Regions from separate parts of the Bradyrhizobium sp. WD16 genome, predicted to be linked through region 3. Evidence: predicted binding sites of a transcription regulator. Region 3 holds the regulator's gene; each other region holds the start of a gene.
The links. Region 3 encodes PhoB, which activates phosphate uptake and scavenging genes when phosphate is short. Its sites were predicted from a motif close to TGTCATNNANCTGTCAT; they were not measured.

Region 1 (9,745 bases), 1.2 Mb from region 3:
GAGGCGGCTCAGCAGGGCTCCGGCTCGCTGGCGCGCGGCATCGCGTGGCGTGCCGGTGGCGACGAGCGGCTCGGCGACGACGTCGAGGGCGGCGACCCGTGGCACCGCCCGCAGAAACTGACTGACATAGCCGATGGTCCGCCGCCGCAATCCGAGCACTTGGCGCGGCTCGGCGCCGGCGATATCGATCGTCGTCCCGCCATGGCGAATGAGGATGGAGCCGACGTCGCAACGGTAGTTGCCGAAGATCATCTTCAGGATCGAGGACTTGCCCGCCCCGGACGGTCCGGACAGCACGACGCATTCGCCGCCCGCGACCTCGAAGGCGACATTGCGCACCACCGGCAGGACGATGCCGCCCTGCAGATGCATGGTGAAGCTCTTCCCGGCATCCCGGATGTCGATCATGACGCTCATCGATGTCTCACGCAGGCAGAATGGAGGAAACCAGGAGCTGAGTATAGGGCTCGTGCGGATCATCGAGCACCTGGTCCGTCAGCCCTGTTTCGATCACCTCGCCGCTCTTCATCACCATCACCCGATGCGACAGCAGCCGCGCCACCGCGAGATCATGGGTGACGACGATGGCGGCGAGACCGAGATCGGCGACGAGGCCACGCAGGAGGTCGAGCAGACGGGCCTGGACCGACACGTCGAGGCCGCCGGTCGGCTCGTCCATGAAGACGAGACGCGGCTCGGTAACGAGGTTGCGGGCGATCTGCAGACGCTGGCGCATGCCGCCCGAATAGGTCTTCGGCGTATCGTCGATGCGTCCGGGAGCGATCTCGACCCGCTCGAGCCAGGAGGTCGCAGCCTCCCGGATCCGGCCATAGTGGGCCCAGCCCACCGCCATCAGCCGTTCGCCGACATTGGCGCCGGCCGACACGCCCATGCGCAGGCCCTGCGCCGCATCCTGATGGACATAGCCCCAGTCGGTGCGGAACAGGAAACGGCGTTCGGCCTCGCCGAGCTCGGCGAGATCGCGCGTCGCGCCGTCCCGCATGCGGTAGAACACCCGGCCGCGGCTCGCAGAAAGCTGCGCCGACAGCATCTGCAGCAGCGTCGACTTGCCCGAGCCGCTCTCGCCGACGATCGCCAGCACCTCGCCCGGATAGAGCGAGAAGGAGACATCGCGGCAGGCCTGCAGCCGGCCGTAGTTCTTGCTCAACCCCTCGGCGATCAGCAGCGGCGCATCGGCCATCGTATCAATCATGGACGTGCTCCGTCGGCGCATTGGCACTGCCGTAATGACCTTCGGCCCGGCGGCTCTCGCAATAATCGGTATCCGAGCAGACGAACATCCGCCCGCCGGCATCGTCGACGACGATTTCGTCGAGATAGGAATCTTCCGCCCCGCACAGCGCGCAAGGCGCGTTGTGGCGATAGGCCTCGAACGGATGGTCATCGAAGTCGAGCGAAACCACCGTGGTGTAGGGCGGGATGGCGTAGATCCGCTTCTCGCGGCCGGCGCCGAACAGTTGCAATGCCGGACAGTTGTCCATCTTCGGATTGTCGAATTTCGGCGTCGGCGACGGATCCATCACATAGCGGTCGTCGACCTTGACCGGATAGGCATAGGCGGTGGCGATATGGCCGAAGCGAGCGATATCCTCATAGAGCTTGACGTGCATCAGCCCGTATTCGGCGAGGGCATGCATGCGCCGCGTCTCCGTCTCCCGCGGCTCCAGGAAGCGCAGCGGCTCGGGGATCGGCACCTGGTAGACCAGCACCTGATCATCGCGGAGGGGCACTTCCGGGATGCGGTGGCGGGTCTGGATCACGCTCGCCTCCACCGTGCGGGTGGTGGTGGCGACGCCTGCCGTCCTGGCGAAGAACTTGCGGATCGAGATCGCATTGGTGGTGTCGTCGGAGCCCTGGTCGATCACTTTCAGCACGTCATCGGGGCCGAGCACCGCCGCCGTGACCTGGACGCCGCCGGTGCCCCAGCCATAGGGCATCGGCATCTCGCGGCTGGCGAAGGGCACCTGATAGCCGGGAATGGCGATCGCCTTGAGGATGGCGCGGCGGATCATCCGCTTGGTCTGCTCGTCGAGATACGCGAAGTTGTAAGTCGGCGCGTTCATTCCGCGGCCTCCCGCATCAGATCTGCCGACCCCGCCGCAAACTCCTCACGCAGCTTGCGGATGAGGCCAAGCTCCGACTGGAAATCGACGTAGTGGGGCAGCTTGAGGTGCTCGACGAAGCCGGTCGCCTGCACGTTGTCCGAATGCGACAGCACGAATTCCTCGTCCTGGGCCGGCGCCGTCGCCTCCTCGCCGAGCTCCCGCGCCCGCAGCGCACGATCGACCAGCGCCATCGCCATGACCTTGCGCTCAGCCTGGCCGAAGGCGAGGCCATAGCCGCGCGTGAAGCTCGGCGGCTCGGTGGCACTGCCCGTGAACTGGTTGACCATCTGGCATTCGCTCAGTTCGATGGTACCGAGCGGCACGGCGAAGCCGACCTCCTCGGCGAAGAACTGCACCTCGACGTCGCCGAAGCGGATCTCGCCGGCGAACGGATGGTTGCGGGCATAGCCGCGCTGGGTCGAATAGCCCAGCGCCAGGAGGAAACCTTCGTCGCCGCGCGCCAGATTTTGCAGCCGCAAGTCCCGCCCGGCGGGAAAGGCCAGGGGCTCGCGGGTGAGATCGGCGACCGCGGCGCCGGGCTCGGCCTGGGGTGACGGCTCGATCAGGCCGTCGCGACCGAGAATATCCGTTGCGCGCGGCATCGGCGCCGGCTCCGCCTCGCTTTCCGCCGCCGGCTCCGGCTCTGCGCCGTCGGCGAGTTCGGGATCGAGCAGCCGGTGGGTATAGTCGAAGGTTGGCCCCAGCACCTGACCGCCGGGCATGTCCTTGAAGGTCGACGAGATGCGTCGCCGCACCTCCATGCCGGAGGTGTCCACCGGCTCGGTCGAACCGAAGCGCGGCAAGGTCGCGCGAAAGGCACGCAGCAGGAAGATCGCCTCGATCAGGTCGCCACGCGCCTGCTTGATGGCAAGGGCCGCCAGCTCACGATCGTGAAGCGATCCCTCACTCATCACCCGGTCGACAGCGAGACCAAGCTGGCCGGCGATCTGGTCGAGCGACAGTTCTGGCACCGAGGGATCGCCACGACGCGCCTGCGCCAGCAGCTTGTGGGCATTGTCGATGGCGCGCTCGCCGCCCTTGACTGCGACATACACGATCAGTCCTCCTTCGCTGTCACGCGCGTGGTGCGCGGCAGGCCGACAAGGCTGTCGTCCGCCACCAGCATGAGATCGACACCACGGGGAAACAGCCCGCGATTGGCCGCGAGCCTGGCCGGCAGGTCGGCCGGCAAGCGCGCGGTGAGCGAGGCGATACCGTCGATGCCGGGACCGCGCAGCGACAGTGCGGGCCCGTCCGCAAGGCTCGCCACCTGGATGATCAATGTCGTCGAACGATCCGGATAATCGCTGCTGCCGAGCGCGAAGCACTCGAACGGCGGCATCGCATCGGGCTCGGCGATCAGGGCGAAGGCTGCATTCGCCGGACTGGCGACGATGGCAGCACCGGTCTGGAAGCGCAGCCAGTCGGCGACCTCGCAGTTCGCCGCCATGGCGCCATCGAGCCAGATCGGAGTATCGCTGTCGAACAGCGCCCGCGCCAGCACCGCGGCGCCCCGCGTCATCGGCGCCGGCACCGCGGTTGCGGCCTCGGCGGCGAGTGCGATGGACTGCAGCCGCCCTGGCCGGGCCAGCGCCTCCATGGCAGCGCGAAATGTCGCCTGGGCATGAAGGACCTCCGGCGGATAGGCCATGGCGGCCCCTGTCGTCGGCGCCATGATCAGCCCTCCCCGCGCACCAGAGTGAAGAAATCGACCCGGGTTGCCGCGGTCTGCGCCGCGGTGCGGCGCCGACCCACGGCGATGATCGCCGCCAGCGGCGCAATCACTTCGCGCTCGATGGTTGCCGCCCGCTCGGTCTGGATCATGGCGTCGCAGAGCGCGATCAATTCGGCCTTGGCGGTGTCGCGCCCCAGCGCGTAGCCGAAACCGACGGCGCCGCCTTCGAGCCGCAACGCCACCCGGGCGACGGTCGCCTCGCCAAGGTTGAAGGGCGTGCCGTCGCCGCCGATCCGGCCGCGCACCATGACGAGACCTCGTTCGCCGGCGCGCAACCGCTGGAACGGCGGCAACTCGACGGCGGCAATGCGCTCGGCGATCGCCGCCGTGGCGGATCGTGCCAGCACGGCCATCGCCGCCTGCCGCCGCCTGGTGATGTCGTCGTCGCGTGTTTCGCCCGGTGTTGCCCTGCTTGACGTTGCCCTGCTTGACATGGGCCCTTCCAAAGTTGTCTATGTCTATAGACAACTTGATAGCGCGCATCCATGACCGTTTGGTGACACCGGGGATGATTTCACGAACAGTCGCATCCGAAAGTTGTGCCGTGCCGCCCGGCGCGAGCGCCGCATGAGCGTCCAGGACGAAACCGCCGGCGTGGCGCTGTGGCGGCGCGTCGCCGATTCCATCGAGCGCGACATCGGCGCGGGGACCTATGCCGCCGGCGAAAAGCTGCCCGGCGAGGTCGAGATCGCGGAGGCCTTCGGTGTCAATCGCCATACCGTCCGCCGCGCCCTGGCGGCGCTGGCCGAGCGCGGGCTGGTCCGCGCCGAGCGCGGCAGCGGCACCTACGTCGAGGCGCCCCGCCTCGCCTATCCGCTGCGGGCGCGCACCCGCTTCTCCGAAATCGTCGGCGCCGGCGGCCGCGAACCGCGCGGCCAGCTGATCGGCGCGACCATCGAACCGGCGGGCCGCGACCTTGCACGACGGCTCGGCGTCAAACCCGGGACGCCGCTGGCACGCATCGATTCGGTCCGCCTCGCCGACCGCACACCGATCTGCGTCAGCACCAACTGGCTCGTCGCGGAGTGCTTTCCCGACGCCGGCGCGGTCTACGAGCGATCCCGCTCGGTGACGCGGCTGCTCAGTCACTACGGCATCCGTGACTATCGCCGCTCCGCCACGAGGATCACCGCCGCCATCGCCGAGGCATCTGACGCGGTACGGCTCGAACTCGCGCTGGGGCGGCCGGTGCTAATCGTCGAGTCCGTCGATGTCGCGCCCGACGGCACGCCGCTCCTCGCGACCCGCGCCCGCTTCGCCGCCGACCGCGTCGATTTCGTGGTCGAGACCGGGTGATCACGTGACCGGGCTTGTGCCGCTCACACTGAAATCATCCAGCTCCTTACGAGCCGCCCCGGAAGAAACGTGGGGAGCATGGCGATCCGGCTCTCAGAGTTAGACTCTCACGCCACAGCACGGCGGCCGATGATGGCGAAGCGCAGCCGGCTGGAGATCCAGTCGATGACCGCGACCGCCGCCAGGATCATCAGGATCAGGAAGGACACCTTCTGCCATTCCAGCACGCGGATCTGCTCCGCGAGCTGCAGGCCGATGCCGCCGGCGCCGACGATGCCGATGATGGTTGCAGAACGGGTGTTGGATTCGATGAAGTAGAGCACCTGGCCGGCGATTACCGGAATCACCTGCGGCAGCAGGCCGAAGCGGATTTCATGCAGCGCTGTGCCGCCGCTGGCGCGGATGCCTTCGACCGGCTTGCGATCGGCAGATTCGATCGCCTCGGAAAACAGCTTGCCGAAGGCGCCGAAATCCGAAATCGCAATCGCCAGAACGCCGGCGAAAGGACCGAGGCCGACGACATTGATCCACACCAGGGCCCAGACCAGGGTGTCGATGCCGCGGATCGCATCGAAGCCGCGGCGCACCGGAAAGCGCAGGATCCAGGATGGAATGACATTGCGCGCTGCAAGCAGGCTGACCGGCAGTGCGGCGATTGCCGCCAGCGTCGTGCCGAGAATGGCGATGGAGAGCGTTTCGCCCATGGCGGCGAGATAGGTCGGAAAGGAGCTCCCCGGATTGGGCGGGATCATCAGCAGGGTGAACCAGCCGAGCTGGTGCAGGCCGGCCAGCATGCGCGCGGGCGAGAAGTCGAGATCGATAAGGCCATAGACGAACAGGATGGCCGCCGCCGCGCCCAGCGCCGGCACCGAAACCCGCGCGGCCAGCGGCCGCTCGAACACATCCGGATAACGCGCCCGCATCTCCTCGACCGATGTTCGGCCTGGCGTCGGCTGGGTTTCCGGCATGTTCATCAATGACGCTCCCCGCCGAGAAAGCGTCCGCGGACCAGCCCGGTGCCGATATCAAGGATGAAGACCGCGGCGATGATCAGGAGCAGAATGGCGCTGACGTCGGAATAGTAGAATTTGCGGATGGCGACGATCAACTCCTGACCGATGCCGCCGGCGCCGACGAAGCCCATGACCGAGGCGCCGCGGACATTGATCTCGAAACGCAGCAGCGTGTAGCTGGCGAAGCCCGCTACGACCTGGGGCAGCACTGCAAATCGCATGCAGGCGATCCAGCTCGCGCCGGTCGAGCGAATGCCTTCCAGCGGCTTGGGATCGATATTCTCGACCACGTCGGCGAACAGCTTGCCGAGCGCGCCGGCGGAATGGATCGCAATCGCCAGCACGCCGGCCATGGGCCCGAGACCGAAGGCTATGACGAAGATCAGGGCGAAGACGATGTCGGGAACGGTCCTGCAGAACTCGAGGAAGCGCCGTACGGCGAAGCGGAGCCAGCCGATCGGCGCGGTGTTGCCGGCCGCGAGGAAGTTCAGCGCCAGCGCCGCCAGCGCGCCAGCCATGGTGCCGACATAGCTGATCAGCACCGTCTCGCCGAGCAGGGCCAGCCATTTGCGCAAGCCCCAGAACCATTCCCCGAAGTCGGTCCAGGCCCGCGCGCCGCTGTCGAGGCGCAGAATGCGGTCGAAATAGCTGGTAAAGTTGCCGATCTTGGCGAGGAAAGTCGCGACATCGACGTCGGCGCCGCGGGCCGCAAGCACCAGCACGGCTAGCCCCGCCACAGCGGCCAGCGCCGCGCGACGGCGGCGCTGCGCCACGGCGCGGCGATACGCCTCGCGCAACGGCGCAAGCTGCGGTTCGGGCAAGATCGAAACGGCGGAGGTCATGGATCGAGCGGTGGGCTGGGGCGCCGGCGGCCTGGCCGTGGCGCCCCGCCGCGTGAGCGGATCAGGACGCCTTCTTCTTGCGCAGGCGGTCGACGAACTTGATCAGTTCGACGGTAGCGTCCCAATCCTTGGTGGTGGCGGGATGGAAGCCCTTCTTCTGGCCGTCCGACAAACGATCGAATGCCGCCTTATCCTTGGCCGGCGCCTCGAAGAACGCCTTGGCGATCGCCGCCTTCAGAGCTTCCGGCAGATCCGAGGAATAGGCATACGGCCCGTTGATGATCTGGGCCGACTTGTGGATGACGCGGAAATCGTCCCTCTTCATCGCCGAACCGTCGGCATTCTTCAGCATGCCCTTGGTGAGCATCTGGGCCAGGGTCGAATCGTCATCGCTGGTCCACTGGTTGGCGGCGACATCGACGGTGCCCTGACTGAGCGCCAGCAGCGCGTTCTCGTGGCTGCCGGCGAAGACGACCTTGCCGAAATAGGCGTCCGGATCGGAGATCCCCATCTTGTCGAGTTCGAAGCGCGGCACGTTGTTGCCCGAGGTCGAGTTCGGATCGACGAGGCCGAGATTCTTGCCCTTGAGCTGATCGACATTCTTGTAGGGGCTGGCCGCCTTGACGAAGAGCACCGAATAGTAGCCGGTCGAGCCGTCGGCATTGATGTCGTTGGCAAAGGCGTCGGTGTTGACGCCAGTGAGACGGGCACGGGCGAAGGACGCCGAGCCGTAGCTGGCAAGCTGGATGTTGCCGGAGCGCTGGCCTTCGATCACCGCCGCATAGTCGTTGGCGATGCGGAGGTTGACCTTGATGCCGAGCTCCTTCGACAGATAGTTGGCGAAGGGGGTCCAGCGCTCGGTCACGCCGGAGGCGTTCTCCGCCGGCACCACGGCGAAGTTGATCTCGGAGTATTTGGCTTTCCAGTCCTGCGCCGCGGCCGGCGAGGCGAGCACGGCGAGAACAGCGACACCGGCGAGAAGATGACGACGGTCGATCATGTAAAGTCTCCTGGACTGGGGTAGCAGTGAAAAATCGAGATCAAGGCCGCCCTTCGGCCGCCGTGCGGCCCTTACGCGGCGACGGTGCCGAGTTCGGGCACGGGCGCGGCGGCGGGAGCCGGGACGTCCATGACGTCGCCCGCCTCCAGATCATAGAGTTCGCGCGCGATGCGGTCGGTGAGGTCGGCCGGCATGCCATCGAACACGACGCGGCCCAGCGCCATGCCGATCAGGCGGTCGCAGTAACTGCGCGCCAGATCCAGCGAATGCAAATTGCACAGCACCGTGATGCCGAAATGCTTGTTGATGCGCAGCAGGGCATCCATGACGATCCTCGTGTTGCGGGGGTCGAGGGAAGCGATCGGCTCGTCGGCGAGTATCAAGGTGGGCTGCTGAACCAGGGCGCGGGCAATGGCGACGCGCTGCTGCTGGCCACCCGAAAGCTGATCCGCGCGCTGCGGCGCCAGGGCCGCGATGTCGAATTGCTCGAGCGCCGACAGCGCGATCGCCTTGTCGTCCTCGGGCCATAGTTGAAACAGCGAACGCCAGGACGGCACGTCGGCGAGGCGACCCATCAGCACATTGGTCAGCACGTCGAGGCGGCCCGAGAGATTGAACTGCTGGAAGATCATGGCCGAGCGGGCCCGCCAGCGCCGCAGTTCCCGGCCCTTCAGGGCGGTGACATCCGTGCCCTCGAACAAAATGCGCCCTTCGGACGGCTCGGCCAGGCGATTGATCATGCGCAGCAAGGTCGACTTGCCGGCGCCGGAGCGGCCGATCACCCCGACGAAGCTGCCGCGTTCGACCGCGAACGATGCCCCATCGACGGCGACCTTCTCGCCGTAACAACAGGTCAGCTTGTCCACGATCAGCATGCGCAACTCCGAGCCATCAAGGTCGCTCCATGGCTAACGCGGAGTTCCAACAGTTCTATGACAGTTTGGCCCGATCGGTCGAAGTGACGCAGTGAAACCGGGGACACGGACGCTTGTCACCGAACCGTCATCACGTCGTCACCGCGGCATCGGAGACAGCGGCAAGCGCAGATGCGACTTGAAGCAGGAAGGCCCGCATGACCGCCAAGATGCTGTCCGTCGTTCCCGCCGTCGACCCGTCTGCCCAGCTCACGGATGCGCGGCTTGGCGCCTATTGCGAGGTCGGTGCCCGCACCGTTCTTCATGACGTGACGATAGGCGATTACTCCTATGTGGTGAATGACAGCCAGATCACCTACACCACCATCGGCAAGTTCTGCTCGATTGCCGCGATGACGCGGATCAACCCCGGCAACCATCCCATGCACCGGGCGACCCAGGCTCATTTTACCTATCGCGCCAGTACATACTTTCCCGGCGAAGAGGATGATGCCGCATTCTTCGACTGGCGCCGCAGCCATGCGGTCACCATCGGTCACGACGTCTGGATCGGTCACGGCGCCGTGGTGCTGCCGGGGCGCCAGATCGGCACCGGAGCGGTGATCGCCGCTGCCTCCATCGTCACCAAGGACGTCCCCGCCTACACCATCGTCGCCGGCAACCCGGCGCGGATCATCCGCCGCCGCTTCAGCGAGCCGATCGCCGAGCGCCTGACTGCACTCGCCTGGTGGGACTGGAATCACGATCGCCTCCGCCGCGCCTTGCCGGACTTCCGGCAACTTGCAATCGAGGATTTCCTCGCCGTGCACGAAGCCGCGGCTCTGGCGTAACGGCCGGGCGCATGATCTAAATTGCCAA
Region 2 (9,745 bases), 2.8 Mb from region 3:
CTTCATGCCGCGCGTGAGCTTTCCAGAGCAAAGCCTTGCAAATGCAATGCGATCCCGGTGATTTGGATCCATATTGGCCTGGATCTTGAAGACGAAGGCGGTCATTTTCGGCTCGTCGGCCTCGACCTTGCGCAGGTTGCTGTCCTGGGCGCGCGGCGGCGGCGCGTAGCGGCCGAGCCCCTCCAGCAGGTCACCGACGCCGAAGTTGCGTAGCGCGCTGCCGAAATAGACCGGAGTCAGGTGGCCCTCGCGGAAGGCCGTGAGGTCGAACGGCTTGCAGGCCTCGGTAACCAGGGCAAGTTCGTCCTCGATCGCCGCGGCGTCGAGGTTGGGGTTGCGCGCGGCGAGATCGGCGATGGCGATCTGCTCGGCCGCGCCGGTCTTGGCCCCGCCGCCCTCGAGCAGGCGGATGCCGCCGGTGGCGATGTCGTAGGTGCCGACGAAATCACGGCCGCGGCCGACCGGCCAGGTCATCGGCGTGGTATCGAGCGCCAGCGTCTTCTCGATCTCGTCGAGCAGGTCGAACGGATCGCGGCTCTCGCGGTCCATCTTGTTGATGAACGTGATGATCGGAATGTCGCGCAGCCGGCAGACCTCGAACAGCTTGCGGGTCCGCGCCTCGATGCCCTTGGCGGCGTCGATCACCATCACCGCGGAATCGACCGCGGTCAGCGTCCGGTAGGTGTCCTCGGAGAAGTCCTCGTGGCCCGGCGTGTCGAGCAGGTTGAAGACCAGCCCCTCGAATTCGAAGGTCATGACCGAGGTGACGACGGAAATGCCGCGCTCGCGCTCGATCTTCATCCAGTCCGAACGGGTGTTGCGGCGCTCGCCCTTGGCCTTGACCTGACCGGCGAGATTGATGGCGCCGCCGAACAGCAGCAGCTTCTCCGTCAGCGTGGTCTTGCCGGCGTCGGGGTGGGAGATGATGGCGAAGGTCCGCCGCCGCGCCACTTCGGCGGCGAGCGGGCCTGACGGCGCTTCCTGGGTCAAAACGATTTCGGACATGGCGGCATGCGTGTCGCAAGAAAACGCGGCCGGATCAAGGGTTCGGGCCCAAGATGGGGCCTTGTCGTCAGCGCAGCGCCGAAACGATCAGGGAACTGGCGAAGGCCACGAAGGCGGACGCCGGGATCGTGATCACCCAGGCCACCACGATCGAACTTGCCACGTTCCAGCGCACCGCCGAGGTGCGGCGCGCCGCGCCCACCCCGACGATGGCGCCGGTAATGGTGTGGGTGGTGGAGACCGGGACACCGAGCCAGGTCGCCAGGAACAGGGTGACGGCGCCGCCGGTCTCGGCGCAGAAGCCCTGCATCGGGGTCAGACGGGTGATGCGGCTGCCCATGGTGCGGACGATCCGCCAGCCGCCCAACAGCGTGCCGAGCCCCATGGCGGTCTGGCAGGCGATCACCACCCAGAACGGCACCGCGAACGTGCTGCCGAGATAGCCCTGGGAATAGAGCAGCACCGCGATGATGCCCATGGTCTTCTGGGCGTCGTTGCCGCCGTGTCCGAGGGAATAGAGCGAGGCCGAGACGAACTGCAGGGTGCGGAAGGCGCGGTCGACCGCGAACGGCGTCGAGCGCACCGACAGCCAGGACACCACCGCGACCAGCACCAGGGCGAGCAGGAAACCGAGCAGCGGCGAGAGCACGATGGCGAGCACGGTCTTGCTCAGGCCGGTCCACTCCATGGCGCCGAGGCCGGCCTTGGCGAAGCCGGCGCCGATCAGGCCGCCGATCAGGGCATGGGAGCTCGACGAGGGAATGCCGAGGCCCCAGGTCACGATGTTCCAGACGATGGCGCCGGCCAGCGCGGCGAAGATCACCTGGGGATCGACGATGCCGGGATCGATGATCCCGGTGCCCAGCGTGGTGGCGACATGCAGGCCGAAGAACAGGAAGGCGATGAAGTTGAAGAACCCCGCCCACAACACCGCATATTGCGGCCGCAGCACCCTCGTCGAGACGATGGTGGCGATGGAATTGGCGGCGTCGTGCAGGCCGTTGAGAAAGTCGAACAGCAGCGCGACGCCGATCAGGCCGATCAGGAACGGAAGCGAGAGGGTCGCGTCCACGTCAAACTTGCTCGATGACGATGCTGCTGATCTCGTTGGCGACATCGTCGAAGCGATCGGCGACCTTTTCGAGGTGGTCGTAGATCTCGGCGCCGACGATGTAATCCATGGTGTTGGCGGTGCGGTGCTTGAGGAAGAGCTCCTTCAGGCCGATGTCGTGCAGATCGTCCACCCTGCCCTCCAGCTTGGTCAGCTCCTCGGTGATGGCGATCAGCGTGGTGACGTTGTCGCCGATGGAGCGAAGCAGCGGCAGCGCCTTCCCGACGAGCTTGGAGCATTCCACCAGAATGGTGCCGATCTCCCGCATCGGCGGTTCGAATTGCCGCACCTCGAACAGCGTCACCGCCTTGGCGGTCTGCTGCATCTGGTCGATGGCGTCGTCCATCGAGGTGATCAGGTCCTTGATATCGACGCGGTCGAAGGGGGTGATGAAGGTGCGGCGCACCGCCGTGAGCACCCGGCGGGTGATGTCGTCGGCCTGCTGCTCGAACTGATTGACCTTCTGGCACCAGGCCGGCACGTCGTCACCGCCGCGCAGCATGGCCTCCAGCGCCTCGGCACCGTGGACGATGGTTTGCGAATGCTCGGCGAACAGCTCGAAAAACTGCGCCTCGTGGGGCAGCAGCGCCTTGAACCAGCTCAGCATTGACGTCCATCCTCCGGCCCCGCCACGGAGCCCCCGCTGCAACTGCCCCGCCGGTGTCCCCCGGGAAGCCCCGGCCAGCTGCGGCCGGGCGTCACATATCGGTCATTAGACGCCGCCCGGCAACAGGCCAGGGCCCGGCGGGGTCTCCGCCGGGCCGGCGATGTGGATAAACGATGACCGGCCGGGCGGCGCGATGTCGAATCGCCAAGGAAATATCATGCCGGAGCCGCGAAGGACGGCCCTCGCCTCCCGCCGCCGCCGGGCGTTACCGCCCTCAGAGCGAGCGCTTGAAGTATTGGCCGATCTCGCCGATCACCCCACGACGGAAGGTCAGCACGCAGATCACGAAGATGCTCCCCTGGATCACCGTGACCCACTGGCCGAACTGGGCGAGATACTGCTGCATGGCGATGATGACGAAAGCGCCGACCACCGGACCGAAAACCGTGCCGAGACCGCCGACCAGCGTCATCAGCACCACTTCGCCCGACATCGACCAGTGCACGTCCGTGAGCGAGGCGTTCTGGGCGACGAAGATCTTGAGCGAGCCGGCGAGCCCGGCCAGCGTGCCCGACAGGATATAGGCCAGCAGCTTGTACTGGTCGGTCTTGTAGCCGAGCGAGATCGCGCGCTGCTCGTTCTCGCGGATCGACTTGAGCACCTCGCCGAACGGCGAATTGATGATGCGGAAGATCAGGAGGAAGGCCAGCAGAAACACGCCCAGCACCACGTAATACAGCGTGGTGGTGTCGGCTAGATTGAGGATCCCGAACATCCGGCCCTGGGGCACGCCCTGGATGCCGTCCTCGCCGTGGGTGAACGGTGTCTGCAGGTAGAGGAAATAGAGCAGTTGCGACAACGCCAGCGTGATCATCGCGAAATAGATGCCCTGGCGACGGATCGCCACCAGCCCGGTCACGACCGAGAGCGCGCAGGCGGCGGCCATGCCGACCAGCACGCCGATCTCCGGCGCCACCGCCCAGACCTTCAACGCATGCGCGGTGACATAGCCGGCGGTGCCGAGGAACATGGCGTGACCGAAGGACAACAGCCCGCCATAGCCGATCAGGAGATTGAAGGCGCAGGCGAACAGCGCGAAGCACAGCGCCTGCATGACAAAATAGGGATAGATGCCGGTGAACGGCACCGCGATCAGCGCCGCCGCCATGATGGCGAAGGCGACGACTTCGTCGCGGCCGGCGCGATGGACGGGAGCGGCGTTGTCGGTGATGGAAGTCATGTCAGGTGGCCCGTCCCGTCAGTCCCGTCGGCTTCACCAGCAACACCAGAACCATCAGCACGAAGACGACGGTGTTGGAGGCCTCGGGATAGAAATACTTGGTCAGCCCCTCGACGATACCGAGGGCAAAACCGGTGATGACCGATCCCATGATCGATCCCATGCCGCCGATGACGACCACGGCGAAGACGACAATGATCAGGTCCGCGCCCATCAAGGGCCGGACCTGGTTGATCGGCGCCGACAGCACGCCGGCGAGCGCCGCCAGCGCCACGCCGAAACCGTAGGTCAGCGTGATCATGCGCGGCACGTTGATGCCGAAGGCGCGGACCAGCGTCGGGTTTTCGGTGGCAGCGCGCAAATAGGCGCCGAGCCGGGTCCGCTCGATCAGGAACCAGGTCGCCAGGCACACCACGACCGAGAAGATGACGACCCAGGCGCGATAGACCGGCAGGAACATGAAGCCGAGATTGACGCCGCCCCTGAGCGCGTCCGGGATGGCGTAAGGCAGGCCCGAAGAGCCGAAATAGTTCTGGAATACCCCCTGAATGATCAGCGCCATGCCGAAGGTCAGGAGCAGCCCGTAGAGGTGGTCGAGCCCGGTCAGCCACTGCAGCATGGTGCGCTCCAGCACCACGCCGAACAGGCCGACCGCGATCGGCGCGAGCAGCAGCGCCCACCAATAGCCGATGCCGAGATACTGCAGCAGGAAATAGGCGACGAACGCGCCCATCATGTAGAGCGCGCCGTGGGCGAAATTGATGATGTTGAGCATGCCGAAGATCACGGCGAGGCCGAGACTCAGCAGCGCGTAGAAGGAGCCGTTGATCAGTCCGACCAGAAGCTGGGCGAAAAGGGCTTGCATGTGGTTCAGTCTTTCATACGCGAAGGCGGCCGGCCTGATGCGTCATCGCGCCGGCCGCCGCGAGCGGGCCGTTACTTCTTCACCAGCGGGCACTTGCTCTCGGACAGCGGCGTGAAGGCCTGGTCCGCCGGGATGGTCGCCACCAGCTTGTAGTAGTCCCACGGCGCCTTGGATTCCGACGGCTTCTTGACCTCGAACAGGTAAGCCGGATGGATCTTGCGGCCGTCGGCGCGGATCGAGCCCTTGCCGAACAGCGGATCGTTGGTCGGCATCTCCTTCATCTTGGCGACCACCTTGGCGCCGTCATGAGGATTGCCGCCCAGCGCATCCAGCGCCTTGAGATAATGCAGTACACCGGCGTAGACGCCGGCATGAACCATGGTCGGCATCTGCTTGTTCTTCATGCGCTCGGAGAAGCGCTTGGAGAAGGCCCGGGTGCCGTCGTTGAGATCCCAGTAGAAGGTCTCGGTGAAGTTCAGTCCCTGGGCGACGTTGAGGCCGAGGGCGTTGACGTCGCTGATGAAGAGCAGCAGTGCCGCGAGCTTCTGGCCACCGGAGACGATGCCGAACTCGGCGGCCTGCTTGATCGAGTTGGTGGTATCGCCGCCCGCATTGGCGAGGCCGATGATCTTGGCCTTGGAGGCCTGGGCCTGCAGCAGGAAGGACGAGAAGTCCGAGGTGTTGAGCGGATGCTTGACGCCACCGACCACCTTGCCACCGGCGGCGGTCACCACCGCGGTGGTATCGCGCTCCAGCGCCGCGCCGAAGGCGTAGTCGGCAGTGAGGAAGAACCAGGTGTCGCCACCCGCCTTGACGAGGGCGCCGCCGGTGCCGTGCGCGAGCATGTAGGTGTCGTAGGTCCAGTGCACGGTATTGGGCGAGCACTGGGCGTTGGTGAGATCGGAACTCGCGGCGCCCGAATTGATATAGACCGCGTTCTTCTCCTTGACGATGTTGTTGACCGCCAGCGCCACGCCGGAATTGGGAACGTCGACGATGGCGTCGACCTTGTCGACGTCGAGCCACTGCCGGGCGATGTTGCCGCCGACGTCCGGCTTGTTCTGGTGGTCGCCGGCGATGACGTCGATCTTCCAGCCCTTGGCCAGCAGCCCGGAATCCTCCACCGCCATCTGGGCAGCCAGCGTCGAGCCGGGCCCGCCGACATCGGCATAGAGGCTCGACTGGTCGCTCAGGGAGCCGATCTTGGCGGTCTTGTCCTGGGCGTAGGCGGCGGAGATCGCCGACAGCCCGACTGCAGTACCCAGCAGCAGCATCGAAAGCGTCTTACGCATGAAATTTCTCCCTTTGAATTTCGCCCGGTGGCCCGTCAGATCCACCGCACCAGTGTCCCGATTCCACGTTCGTACCCCTGCAGCGAGCACTAAACGCCGAGATAAGTATGCAGCTTGTCCATATTGGCCTGCAGTTCGGAATTGGCGAAGCCATCGATGACCTTGCCATGCTCGACGATGTAGAAGCGGTCCGCCACCGTCGACGCGAAGCGGAAGTTCTGCTCGACCAGCAGGATGGTGAAGCCTTCCGCCTTGAGCCGCGCGATCGTCCGCCCGATCTGCTGGATGATCACCGGGGCAAGGCCTTCCGTCGGTTCGTCGAGCATCAGGAAGCGCGCGCCGGTGCGCAGGATGCGGGCGATCGCCAGCATCTGCTGCTCGCCGCCGGACAGCTTGGTGCCCTGGCTGGTCAGGCGCTCCTTTAGATTGGGAAACAGCGCGAAGATCTGGTCGAGGGAGAGCCCGCCGGACCGCACGGCCGGCGGCAGCATCAGGTTCTCGCGGACATCGAGGCTGGCGAAGATTCCCCGCTCCTCCGGGCAGATCGCGATGCCCATGCGGGCGATCTTGTCCGACGAGGCGCGCGCGATCTCGCGGCCGTTGAAGCGCACCGAGCCCGAGCGCTTGCCGATGATGCCCATCACCGACTTCAAGGTAGTGGTCTTGCCCGCCCCGTTGCGGCCGAGCAGCGTCACCACCTCGCCCTCGCGGACGTTGAAATTGATGCCGTGAAGGACGTGGGACTCGCCGTACCACGCCTGCAGGTTCTCGACCTCGAGCACGACATTGCCGGTCTTGTCGCCGGCGGGCGTCGGCGCGGCGGACGGACGATCAAGCATGACCCGCTCCCAGATAGGCTTCCTTGACGCGCTCGTCCTTGGTCAGGTCGGCATAATCGCCTTCGGCAAGAACGCGGCCGCGGGTCAGCACGGTGATCGTGTCGGACAGGTTGGCCACCACGTTGAGATTATGCTCGACCATGACGATGGTGTATTTGGCGGAGATACGCTTGATCAGCGCTGCGATCTTGTCGATGTCCTCATGGCCCATTCCGGCCATCGGCTCGTCGAGCAGCATCATGTCAGGATCGAGCGCCAGCGTGGTGGCGATCTCCAGCGCCCGCTTGCGGCCATAGGCCATCTCCACGGCCTGGGTATCGGCGAAGGCGCTCAGCCCGACATCGTCGAGCAGTTCGCGGGCACGATCGTTGAAGCGGTTGAGCACCGCCTTGGAGCGCCAGAAGTCGAACGACTGGCCGTGCTGGCGCTGCAGCGCCACCCGCACGTTTTCCAGCGCCGTCAGATGCGGGAATACCGCCGAGATCTGGAATGAACGGACGAGGCCGAGGCGCGCGACATCCGCCGGCTTGAGCGCGGTGATGTCCTGGCCGCGATACAGAATCTGGCCGCGCGACGGCGTCAGAAACTTGGTCAGAAGATTGAAACAGGTGGTCTTGCCGGCACCATTCGGGCCGATCAGCGCGTGAATGCTACCGCGCTTGATGCGAAGATTGACGTCGCTGACCGCGACAAAGCCGGCGAACTCCTTGGTCAGACCTCTGGTCTCGAGAATAAACTCGTCAGACAAGCCGATTCCCCCGTTTCCTCATTTCACGGTGTGCCGCCGTGCGAGGCAATTGTTCTTTATGTGATGGGCCTGCCCCTTGCGGCGAGCGTCTCGCCCGGGACAGGCAGTGGCGAACTATGCCGCCAAGTCCCTGTCTTTCGCAAGCTGTATTGAGCGGCACCGCGCCGCGGCATCCCCAAGGGATTCAACGAGATTGTCGGACTCGCGAGGACCGCGACGGAAGTTCGGCGCCGCGCGGCAACCGAGCTGCGACACGCGGCCTCGGACGCCACCATGCCTTCCAGCCACGGCAACCGCGGAGGGATTCCGGCCGGAATCCGGTTGGCCTTTTGGCGCGATTCTTGAATATAACCATGCCATCGCCGGCTCCGAGAAACCTCCTCCCGAGCTGCCCTTCTCGCTTCTCTCGACCTTGGGCCGAGACATCCGGATCCCATCTGATCTGCCATGAAAAGTGTCATCATCCTCGGCGCCGGCATGGTCGGCGTCTCTTCCGCCATTCACCTCCAACGTCGCGGCTGGTCGGTGGTGATCATCGACCGCAACGAGCCCGGCCGCGAGACGAGCTACGGCAACGCCGGCATCATCCAGAGCGAGGCGGTGCGGCCCTATGCGATGCCGCGCGATATCGCCTCGCTGGCGTCGATCGCCGCCGGCCTCACCAATGATGTCCGCTATCGCGCCACGGCGCTGCCGAGCCATGTGAATGCCCTGATCCGCTACTGGTGGCACTCGATGCCGGCGCGCCACCGCGCGATTTCCGATGCCTATGCGACCCTGATCGCCCAGGCGCTGCCGACCCATGACGGCCTGATCCAGGATGCCGGCGCCGGCGCCCTCGTTCGCCGCGAGGGCTTCTTCCTGCTCCACCGCACCGCCAAGGCGCTCGAAGCGGCCCTCGCCATCGCCGCGGTGAACCGCGATCGCTACGGCGTGCGCTTTTCCGCGCTCACGCCGGCGCAGCTGCGTCAGGCCGAACCGGGCCTGATCAACGGCGGCGCCGGCGCGATCCATTGGGAAGACCCCTGGACGGTGAGCGACCCCGGCGCGCTGGTCAAAGCCTATGCGGAGCTGTTCCTGCGCGAGGGCGGCCGCATTCTGCGCGGCGATGCGGCTTCGCTCGAGCCCGACGGCGCCGGCTGGCGCATCGACAGCGCCGACGGTCCTCTGACAGCTTCCGCCGCGCTGGTCGCCCTCGGACCGTGGTCGCCGATCCTGCTGCGCCGCTTCGGCTACCGCTTCACCATGGTGCGCAAGCGCGGCTATCACCGTCATTATGCCGGCGGCGCCGAATTGCTGCGGCCGGTGATGGACGGCGCCTTCGGCTATGTGCTGGCGCCAATGCGCCAGGGCCTGCGTATCACCACCGGCGCCGAGCTGACCGGGGCCGATGCCCCCGCCACGCCCGTGCAACTCAAGAAGGCCGAAGCCGCCGCGCGCACCCTCGTCAAACTCGGCAACCCGGTGGAGGCCGAACCGTGGTTCGGCACCCGCCCCTGCATGCCGGACATGCTGCCTGTGATCGGTCGCGCGCCGCGCCACCGTTCGTTGTGGCTCAATTTCGGGCATGGCCATCAAGGCTTCACCCTGGGCCCGGCGACCGGACGCATGACCGCCGAGCTGATGGACGGCGACAAGCCTTACGTCGATCCGACGCCGTTTCGGCCGGAGCGGTAGGAGCGCCAACGCATATTCTGCCGTCGCCGCCCGCGAACGCGGGCGGCCCGGTACGCCGTGTGTGCAGCCGCCTCGTGCCATTGCGCCGACACGGACTACTGGGTCGCCCGGTCGAAGCCGGGCGACGACGACAGCGAATGACGCACCGCCCTCACCGGCAGACGAAGCACGGCAACGGCGTCGCTTGCGCGCCCGAGGCGCGCCGTCACCCGCGCGTCACGCCCGCGGCATAACTCTCCGGCTTGAAGCCGACCAGAAGTTTCGCCCCGTGCTCGAGCACCGGGCGCTTGATCATCGACGGCTGGGCCAGCATCAGCGCGATCGCTTTCGCCTCGGTGAGGTCCTTTTTCTCGGCCTCGGG
Region 3 (9,745 bases):
TCGGCAATGCCCACAAGATCTCGTCCTCGCTGCTGGCGCCAGGCACCACGATCTCGGCGACCATCGCCAACGAATTCACCGAAGCGGTCGGCGATCTCTACACCTCGTCGCTGATCGCGCTCGGCCTCATCCTGTTCTTCATTACGTTCGTGGTGCTGGCGATCGCGCGCTACCTGCTGCTGCGCATCGAGCGGAGGATCGGCTGATGGATGCTTCGCTCTACAGCACGAGACGTCGTCGCAACGTCATCGCCATGGTGGCGTCGGTCGGCGCGACGCTGATCGGACTGTCCTGGCTGGCCCTGATCCTGGGCGCCTTGTTCTGGGAAGGTTTCAGTGGCTTGTCGCTGCGGGTCTTCACCGAGAACACGCCACCGCCCGGTTCCGATGGCGGGCTGCTCAATGCCATTATCGGTAGCCTGATCGCCACCGTCCTCGCCGTCGCGATCGGCACTCCGATCGGCATTCTCGCCGGCACCTACATGGCCGAGTATGGCCGTCACGATAAGCTGACGAGCGTCGTGCGCTTCATCAACGACATTCTGCTCAGCGCACCCTCGATCGTCATCGGCCTCTTCATCTACGAGGTGATGGTGCGGCCCATGGGACATTTCTCCGGGATCGCCGGTGCCGTCGCGCTCGCCGTCATCGTCATTCCGGTGGTGGTGCGGACGACCGAGGACATGCTGCTGCTGGTCCCCAACACCATGCGCGAGGCCGCCGCCTCGATCGGTCTGCCGCGCTCGCTGATGATCCAGAAGATCGCTTATCGCGCGGCGCGTTCCGGCATCATCACCGGCATTCTGCTGGCGATCGCCCGCGTCAGCGGCGAGACCGCGCCGCTGCTCTTCACAGCCCTCAACAACCAGTTCTACAGCACCAACCTCAACGCGCCGATGGCGAGCCTGCCGGCCGTCATCTTCCAGTTTGCCCTCAGTCCCTACAAGGACTGGCAGAAACTGGCCTGGACCGGCGCCCTGATCATCACGCTGTCCGTGCTCGCGCTCAGCATCGTTGCGCGGGCGCTGACCGGAGCAAGGAAGTCGTCATGAACCTCGCCACAGCGACGCCGTCATCATCCTCCGCCCCGAACCCGGCGCAACCGCCGCTGGACCTGAGCGCGCTCAAGCCCAAGATCGCGCTGCGCGACCTCGATTTCTTCTACGGTGAGGCGCGGGCGCTCAAGAGCATCTCGATGTCTCTGTACGAGAACAAGGTCACGGCCTTCATCGGCCCGTCGGGCTGCGGCAAGTCGACGTTGCTGCGTATCCTGAACCGGATGTACGATCTCTATCCGAACCAGCGCGCAGCCGGGCACGTCGACTTCGACGGTATCGATATCCTGCAGCCGGGGCTCGACCTCAACCTGCTGCGTGCCCGGATCGGCATGGTGTTCCAGAAGCCGACGCCGTTCCCGATGTCGATCTATGAGAACGTCGCCTTCGGCATCCGCCTTTACGAGAAGCTCTCCAAGAGCGATCTCGACGAGCGGGTCGAGCAGTCGCTGCGGCGCGCAGCGCTGTGGGAGGAGGTCAAGGACAAGCTTTCCGCCAACGGCCTCAGCCTGTCGGGCGGTCAGCAGCAGCGGCTCTGTATCGCCCGCACCGTGGCGGTGCGGCCGGAGGTCATCCTGTTCGACGAACCTTGCTCGGCGCTCGATCCGATCTCGACCGCCAAGATCGAGGAACTCATCGACGAATTGAAGGACGACTACACAATCGTGATCGTCACCCACAACATGCAGCAGGCGGCGCGGGTCTCCGATTTCACGGCGTTCATGTATCTCGGCGAGTTGATCGAGTTCGGCCCGACCACCAAGATCTTCACCACGCCGTCGGACCGCCGGACACAGGATTACATCACCGGCCGTTTCGGCTGAGGCGCCGCAAGGCGCAGGAGAACATTATGGCCTTCGAACATACCAGCAAAGCCTTCGACCAGGATCTGCAGGAACTGACGCGGCAGGTCGCCGAGATGGGAGGTCTCGCCGAACGCCAGATTGTCGATTCGGTCGATGCCCTGGTCCGGCGTGACGTCGTTCTCGGCCAGCGAGTGGTCGTCAATGACGGCGAACTCGATCGGATGCAGCGTGAGATCGAGGAGCGCGCGGTCCTGACCATCGCCCGTCGCCAGCCGATGGCGGTGGACCTGCGCGAGATCGTCGGCGCCATGCGTGTCGCCACGGATCTGGAGCGGATCGGTGATCTTGCCAAGAACATCGGAAAACGCGTCAGCGCGCTCGACAGCGATTTCCACCCGCTCAAGCTGATCCGGGGCTTCGAGCACATGGCCAATCTGGTGCAGTCGCAGCTCAAGGCGGTGCTCGATGCCTATGCCGCCCATGATCTTCCCGCCGCCATGGCTGTATGGAAGGGCGATGAGGAGGTGGATGCGATTTGCACTTCGCTGTTCCGCGAACTGCTCACCTACATGATGGAAGATCCGCGCAACATCAGCTTCTGCATGCATCTGATGTTCTGCGCCAAGAACATCGAGCGAATGGGCGACCACGCGACCAATATCGCCGAAACGGTTTTCTACATGGTCGAGGGGCAGCAGATGGTGGATCAGCGCCCGAAGGGCGACATGACCGCCTTTGTTCCCTCGGCTCCCGGCAACTGATCGACGGAGACGACATGGGCGCTCGAATTCTGGTGGTTGAAGACGAAGAGGCCTTGGCCACGCTCCTGCGCTACAATCTGGACGCCGAAGGCTATGAGGTCGAGACGGTCGCGCGCGGCGACGAGGCGGACACCCGCCTGAAGGAGCGTATCCCCGATCTCGTGGTGCTGGACTGGATGCTGCCGGGATTGTCGGGCATCGAGCTCTGCCGGCGCCTGCGCGCACGGCCGGAGACCAAACAGCTTCCGATCATCATGCTGACCGCGCGCGGCGAGGAGAGCGAGCGCGTGCGCGGCCTCGCCACCGGCGCTGACGACTACATCGTCAAGCCGTTCTCGGTGCCGGAACTGCTGGCGCGGGTCCGTGGTCTGCTGCGGCGAGCGAGCCCCGAGCGGCTGGCCACGGTGCTGACCTTTGGCGACATCGAACTCGATCGCGACAAGCGCCGCGTCGCCCGCTCCGGCCAGCCGATAGATCTTGGACCGACCGAATATCGCCTGCTCGAGTTCTTCCTCGAGCATCCAGGCCGCGTCTTCAGCCGCGAGCAGTTGCTCGACGGCGTCTGGGGTCGCGATATCTATATCGACGAGCGTACGGTCGACGTGCATATCGGCCGGCTGCGCAAGCTGCTCAATGTCGGCCGCGAGCAGGATCCGATCCGCACGGTTCGCGGTGCCGGCTATGCCCTGGACGATCGTTTCGCCAAGGTCGAGTGAGGCGGGGCGTCAGGCCACGCCGGAGCGCTGCTCGACAAATCGTCTGAGCAGGTGAGCAAAATAAGACATAGCAAAACAAAAACGGCGCCCGCGGGCGCCGTTGTCGTCTTCTCCGAGGGACCCCAGGCTGCGACAGTCATTCGCAGAGGGACACTCGCAAAAAAATAAAAAGCGAGTGCGGCTCATGTCTCGCACTCGGCCTCGAGGTCCGCGCCGCGCTGTACGTTATCTCACTTCCCGCTCGGCCGGCGGTCGCGCCGCCGGTCGCTCGCCGGCTGATAGGCGACGCGCGAATGATGGGCGCAGTAGGGCAGGCCGTTCAATGATTTGCCGCCGCAGAAAAAGAAGTCGGTGCTGCCCGGGTCGCCCACCGGCCAGTGACAGGTGGCTTCCGTCAGCTCCAGCAGCGATCGGCGCTGGCTCATTGGCACCACGTTGTCGATAGCCACGGGATCGGGCTCGGCTTCGACCTCGAAAGCATGGGCGAGCGCGGTGTTGCCGCGGGCGATCGGGCGCGAGATCCGCATCATGTGCTGGGCGGGACGCGCCTTACGCTGCCGCGGCGCCGCCGAGGACGGGCTTTTGGCCCGGCCCGACAGCCCGAGCCGGTGCACCTTGCCGATCACGGCGTTGCGGGTGATGTTGCCGAGTTCCGCCGCGATCTGGCTGGCCGACAGGCCGGCCTCCCACAGCTTCTTCAACTGTTCCACGCGATCGTCGGTCCAACCCATTACCGTCATCGCATTAATCCCTTCGTGCGCACCCCGGGCCCGGGGCGACTGCAGTTGTCAAAATCCCTGACGGCAGAATCCCTTGACCCTCGCCGGTCGCTGTTTCGCAACCGGGCGCTTACGCCTTGACCAAGACCAATAGGGATCTGAACCGCCTACAACGAGATGTCGTATCCGACGCCCAAAACGCTACAATATGGCGTGACTCACGCGCAAGAGTCGCTGGACTCGGCGTCCACACCTTCTCCGTGACAAATGCGCGAATCGGTTTTTTCTGCGGCTTTTGGGCATCACTGCCGAGTTGACACCCTCCCTGCCGCCAATAGAATGTTCATCACGTGCTGCCCGCGGAGGCGGCACGTTTTGTTTCAGGGGCAGGCTTATCGTCTGATCTCGCGGTTTGGCCGCCACCGGCCCACCGGGTCTGTCGGTATTTTCTGCCCGAATTGGGTACTCGGACGTCGCCATGAGCACGAACGCCACCTCGCATCTGATGCCGGTCTTCGCACGGGTGGACCTCGCCTTCGAACGTGGCGAAGGCGTCTGGCTCTACGGCACCGACGGTCAGCGCTATCTCGATTTTACCAGCGGCGTGGCGGTGAACGCGCTCGGCCATGCCCACCCGCATTTGGTCGCGGCGCTGCAGGCCCAGGCGGCGCGGCTGTGGCATATGTCCAATCTGTTCCGTAGCCCCGATGGCGACAAGGTCGCGGCCCGGCTGTGTGCTGCGACCTTCGCCGATTACGTCTTCTTCGCCAATTCCGGCGCCGAGGCCATGGAAGCGGCGATCAAGGTCACGCGCAAATATCAGGCGGCCAAGGGCAAGCCGGAGCGGTATCGCATCATTACCTTCGAGGGCGCTTTCCACGGCCGCACCCTGGCGACGCTCGCCGCGGGCGGCCAGCAGAAATACCTCGAAGGGTTTGGCCCGCCGGTGGACGGCTTCGACCAGGTGGCGCTCGGCGATCTCGATGCCGTCAAGCGCGCCATTGGCCCGCATACCGCCGGGATCCTGATCGAGCCACTGCAGGGGGAGGGCGGGGTGCGTTCGCCGCCGCAGGGCTTCTTCAAGGCACTGCGCCAGCTCTGTGACGACAATGACGTGCTGCTGGTGTTCGACGAAGTGCAGACCGGCATGGGGCGCACCGGCGATCTGTTCGCGTATATGCACACCGGCGTGATCCCCGACGTGATGGCGCTCGCCAAGGCACTTGGCGGCGGCTTCCCGATCGGCGCCTGCCTCGCCACGGCCAAGGCGGCTGCCGGCATGACCGCCGGCACCCATGGATCGACATTTGGCGGCAATCCGCTGGCGATCGCCGCCGCCGGCGCGGTGCTCGACGTCATGCTCGCGCCCGGCTTCATGGACCGCGTGCGGCGGATCTCGGGCCTGTTGAAGCAGAAGCTCGGCTCGCTGGTGGATCGTTATCCCGATATCGTCAGCGAAGTCCGCGGCGACGGCTTGCTGATCGGCCTCAAGGCGGTCGTTCCCGCCGGCGATGTCGTCGCGGCGCTACGCAACGAGAAGCTCCTCACCGTCGGCGCGGGCGACAATGTGGTCAGGCTGCTGCCGCCGCTGATCGTGACCGAAGCCGAGATCGATGATGCCATGGGGCGCCTGGAGCGCGCCTGCACGTCGTTGTCCGAACAGCTGAAGCGGAAAGCCGTCTGATGAGCAAGCCGCGTCATTTCCTCGATCTCAACGAACTGCCGGTTGAAGAACTGCGTGCGATGCTCGACGCTGGCGCGGCCATGAAGGCGCGCCTCAAGGCCGCTCAGGCCCGGGACGAAGCGTCGCCGGATCGGCCGCTCCGCAACAAGACGCTGGCGATGATCTTCGAGAAGCCGTCGACGCGGACCCGCGTGTCGTTCGACGTCGGCATGCGTCAGCTTGGCGGCGAGCCGATCATGCTGACCGGCCAGGAGATGCAGCTCGGGCGCGGCGAGACCATCGCGGACACCGCGCGGGTGCTGTCGCGCTTCGTCGATGCCATCATGATCCGCATCCTCAACCATGATGCGCTGCTCGAGCTTGCTGCGCATGCCACGGTGCCGGTGATCAATGGGCTGACCCGGCGTTCGCATCCTTGTCAGGTCATGGCCGATCTCATGACGTTCGAGGAGCGTCGCGGCCCGATCACCGGGCGCGCCGTCGCCTGGACCGGCGACGACAACAACGTGCTGGCCTCCTGGGCCCATGCGGCAGAGCGCTTCAAGTTTCAGCTCCGGATCGCCACGCCCCCGGAGCTCGCGCCCAAGAAGGCGTTCCGCGACTGGATCAAGGCGAGCGGCGCGGACATCGTGGCCGGCACCAATGCCGAGGAGATGGTGCGCGGCGTCGACTGCGTCGTCACGGACACCTGGGTGTCGATGGGGGACAAGGACGGCGAGCACCGCCACAACCTGCTGCGCCCCTATCAGGTCAACGCCGAGTTGATGGCGCTGGCCAAACCGGATGCGCTGTTCATGCATTGCCTGCCGGCGCATCGCGGCGACGAAGTGACCGACGAGGTGATCGACGGTCCCCAGTCGGTGGTGTTCGACGAGGCGGAAAACCGTCTGCACGCGCAAAAGGGAATCCTCGCCTGGTGCTTTGACGCAGTCGCCTGAGCGTGGCAGAGCAAGGCATGGCAGATCGCGATATCAAGGACGACGGCACGCAGGACAATGGAACGGTGCGGGCGCCTTCGGCGACTCCGGTCGACGACGCCGTGCTGCCGTTCGAAGTGTCGGCACTGGACCTTCGTGGTCGTCTGACCCGGCTCGGCCCCGCGCTCGACGAGATCCTCACCAAGCACGCTTATCCCGAACCGGTAGCCAAGCTGCTTGGCGAAGCCATCGTGCTCGCTACCTTGCTGGGTTCGTCGCTGAAATTCGACGGCAGGTTCCTGCTGCAGACCCAGACCGACGGGCCGGTGTCGATGATCGTCGTCGATTATGTATTGCCGGATCGGCTGCGCGGCTACGCGCGTTTCGATAGTGCGCGGCTGAAGCCGGGGCTCGGCGCCGGCGAACTGCTCGGTCACGGCCATCTGGCGATGACCATCGATCAGGGCTCCGATATGCGGCGCTACCAGGGACTCGTGGCGCTCGACGGCGGTACGCTGGAGGACGCCGCCCATGAATATTTTCTGCGATCGGAGCAGATCCCGACCAAGGTCCGGCTTGCCGTTGGCGAGGAGTTTCGCTCGGGTGAAGGTCCGCGCCATCGTTGGCGTGGCGGCGGCATGCTGCTGCAGTTCCTGCCCAAGGCGCCGGAGCGGGCGCGGCAGGCGGACCTGCATCCTGGCGATGCGCCGGAAGGCACGGAGCCTCATCAGGTCTCCGAAGACGACGCCTGGACGGAAGGTCAGTCGTTGATCGGCACCCTCGAGGATGTCGAGCTGATCGACCCCGATCTGTCCGGTGAGCGGCTCGCCTTCCGCCTCTTTCACGAACGCGGCGTGCGGGTGTTTCCGCTGCAGCCCGTGCTGGCGCAATGCTCATGTTCGCGCCAGGCAGTCGCCTCCATGCTCAACAGCTTCGAGCTGCCGGATCGGGCGCAGATGGTGGAAGACGGCAAGGTGGTGGTCACCTGCGAGTTCTGCAGCACCGTCTACGAATTCACCCCCCAGGAGGCCGGCGTCGAAGGCGCGGGCGAGGATCCCCAGCCGTAAAGCCGTACAGGGCTGCGGTCTCCGGGCGCTTCGGCTCTCGGATGGGAGCATGGTCCCGTCGGCAATCGGCATCCAGCTCGTGCGACGTCGCGCAATTGCCTACCCTTCCTGTGGCAGGCTCCTGTAGGCAAGTGCAAGACATAAGCCAATGACCGCCCCATTTGCCTCACGCTCGCACGGTAATTCGGAGACATAAAGGACACTAGCAAAATCAAAGCGCTAATGTGGCTTATGTCTCGCAATTGCCTACAACAGATTGGCCGCAAAGGCGGTAGGCAATTGCGAGACGCCACACTAGTTGAGCGTCCGCCTGTCGTCGGGGCTGTCGAGCGAGAACAGCGGGATGTCGATGTCGAAGCGATCGCCGTTTTCGCTCATCATCTCGTACTGTCCGGACATGAAGCCGGAGGGCGTCGGCAGCGGAACTCCGCTGGTGTATTCGAAGCGCTCGCCGGGTCCCAGCACCGGCTGTTCACCAACCACGCCCTCGCCGCGCACCTCCTGCCGGCGGCCGTTGCCGTCCGTGATCACCCAGTGGCGGGTCTTGAGCTGGACGGTTTCGGGGCCGGAGTTGACGATGACGATGGTGTAGGACCAGAAATACTGGCCCTTGTCCGTGGACGAACGCTCCGGCATGAAGTTCGGCTGCACGGTTACCACGATCTGGCGGGTTACGGCGCGGTACATCTTTTCCTTCGTCTCCGACCAGTTCCTTGTATCTCCGACCCGGAAGGATCGGCAATCGTCATCGTCCCGCCATGGTGCGCTATTTTTGTCGCAGTGTCAGCCTTGTGCCGCTGATTTGAAGGCGTCGCCCGCGCCACTATCGGCACCTACCCTGCTGAACCAGAGGTGAACTCACATTGTTGGTTTTTGGTCGTGACAACCGGTCCCGAGGGCGGCATGTAACGGCGAAGGGCTCACAGTCTCGACCGACGAAATCAGGTTGTTTTCGCGCTCCGATTCCGGCTTGAATCATCCGGGCTGCCGCGTGGTGCGGCATCGCGTCCAAAGGACCGGCACGGCCGGGCCGTGGGCGGAACAGCAGGCTCGACCCAGCAGGGCGCTCGTCAATATGGCTTCCGTTGCTCAGGTCAATGACGCTTCGCTTGGCCGGCCTGCCCAGCACGATGAGGCGACGCCGAAGCAGGCGAAGCCGAAATCCCGCAGCTCAGCCGGCGAACGCGAATTGCGGCTGGATCTGTTCCGGGGCATCGCTCTGTGGCTGATCTTCATCGACCATCTGCCGACGAACATCCTGACTTGGTTCACGATCCGCAATTACGGCTTCAGCGACGCCACCGAGATCTTCATCTTCATTTCCGGTTACACCGCGGCCTTTGTCTACGGCCGGGCGATGCACGACCGCGGCTTCGTGGTCGCCAGCGCGCGAATTCTCAAGCGAGTCTGGCAGATCTATGTCGCCCACGTCTTCCTGTTCACCATCTACCTCGCCGAAATCGCCTATGTGGCAACACGGTTCGACAATCCGCTCTATGCGGAAGAAATGGGCATCCTCGATTTTCTGAAGCAGCCGGATGTCACCATCGTCCAGGCGCTGATCCTGAAATTCCGGCCCGTCAACATGGACGTGCTGCCGCTCTACATCGTGCTGATGATCTTCCTGCCGCCGATCCTGTGGTTGATGCAGCGCAAGGCCGACGTTGCACTGGCGCTGTCGGTGGCGCTCTATGCCTTCACGTGGCAGTACGATTTGACGCTGCCGGCCTATCCGGGCGGAGTCTGGTTCTTCAATCCGTTCGCCTGGCAGCTCCTGTTCGTGTTCGGCGCCTGGTGCGCCCTCGGCGGCGCCAAGCGGATGGCGAGTGTCCTGTCCTCACCGGCGACGCTGTGGATTTCGATCGCCTATCTGCTATTCGCCTTCGCCGTCACGCTGACCTGGCACATTCCGCAGCTCAGCCACTTCATGCCGCGCGCCCTTGAGCAGTGGATGTATCCGATCAACAAGACCGACCTCGACGTCCTGCGTTTCGCCCACTTCCTGGCTCTGGCGGCGATTA

Region 1: a site for PhoB is predicted at 4,347-4,363, ahead of phnF (phosphonate metabolism transcriptional regulator PhnF). Genes of this name have one in related genera too.
Region 2: a site for PhoB is predicted at 2,813-2,829, ahead of DB459_RS23710 (DUF47 domain-containing protein). Genes of this name have one in related genera too.

What each region holds. Positions count from the first base shown of each region.
Region 1 covers NZ_CP028908.1:1,160,449-1,170,193, forward strand. The annotation lists gene phnL (phosphonate C-P lyase system protein PhnL) at 1-417, opposite strand, end outside; gene phnK (phosphonate C-P lyase system protein PhnK) at 425-1,213, opposite strand; gene DB459_RS05410 (alpha-D-ribose 1-methylphosphonate 5-phosphate C-P-lyase PhnJ) at 1,206-2,084, opposite strand; gene DB459_RS05415 (carbon-phosphorus lyase complex subunit PhnI) at 2,081-3,181, opposite strand; gene phnH (phosphonate C-P lyase system protein PhnH) at 3,184-3,801, opposite strand; gene phnG (phosphonate C-P lyase system protein PhnG) at 3,804-4,214, opposite strand; gene phnF (phosphonate metabolism transcriptional regulator PhnF) at 4,429-5,157, shown strand; gene phnE (phosphonate ABC transporter, permease protein PhnE) at 5,265-6,131, opposite strand; gene phnE (phosphonate ABC transporter, permease protein PhnE) at 6,131-7,012, opposite strand; gene phnD (phosphonate ABC transporter substrate-binding protein) at 7,074-8,012, opposite strand; gene phnC (phosphonate ABC transporter ATP-binding protein) at 8,084-8,887, opposite strand; gene DB459_RS05455 (chloramphenicol acetyltransferase) at 9,085-9,717, shown strand.
Region 2 covers NZ_CP028908.1:5,146,550-5,156,294, forward strand. The annotation lists gene DB459_RS23700 (peptide chain release factor 3) at 1-1,005, opposite strand, end outside; gene DB459_RS23705 (inorganic phosphate transporter) at 1,073-2,077, opposite strand; gene DB459_RS23710 (DUF47 domain-containing protein) at 2,079-2,723, opposite strand; gene DB459_RS23715 (branched-chain amino acid ABC transporter permease) at 2,998-3,963, opposite strand; gene DB459_RS23720 (branched-chain amino acid ABC transporter permease) at 3,965-4,828, opposite strand; gene DB459_RS23725 (ABC transporter substrate-binding protein) at 4,900-6,120, opposite strand; gene DB459_RS23730 (ABC transporter ATP-binding protein) at 6,210-6,959, opposite strand; gene DB459_RS23735 (ABC transporter ATP-binding protein) at 6,952-7,707, opposite strand; gene DB459_RS23740 (FAD-binding oxidoreductase) at 8,155-9,384, shown strand; gene DB459_RS23745 (ArsC family reductase) at 9,590-9,745, opposite strand, start outside.
Region 3 covers NZ_CP028908.1:2,318,533-2,328,277, forward strand. The annotation lists gene pstC (phosphate ABC transporter permease subunit PstC) at 1-206, shown strand, start outside; gene pstA (phosphate ABC transporter permease PstA) at 254-1,051, shown strand; gene pstB (phosphate ABC transporter ATP-binding protein PstB) at 1,048-1,878, shown strand; gene phoU (phosphate signaling complex protein PhoU) at 1,905-2,621, shown strand; gene phoB (phosphate regulon transcriptional regulator PhoB) at 2,636-3,337, shown strand; gene DB459_RS10715 (GcrA family cell cycle regulator) at 3,568-4,077, opposite strand; gene DB459_RS10720 (aspartate aminotransferase family protein) at 4,535-5,740, shown strand; gene argF (ornithine carbamoyltransferase) at 5,740-6,678, shown strand; gene DB459_RS10730 (Hsp33 family molecular chaperone) at 6,696-7,724, shown strand; gene apaG (Co2+/Mg2+ efflux protein ApaG) at 8,019-8,411, opposite strand; gene DB459_RS10740 (OpgC domain-containing protein) at 8,800-9,745, shown strand, end outside.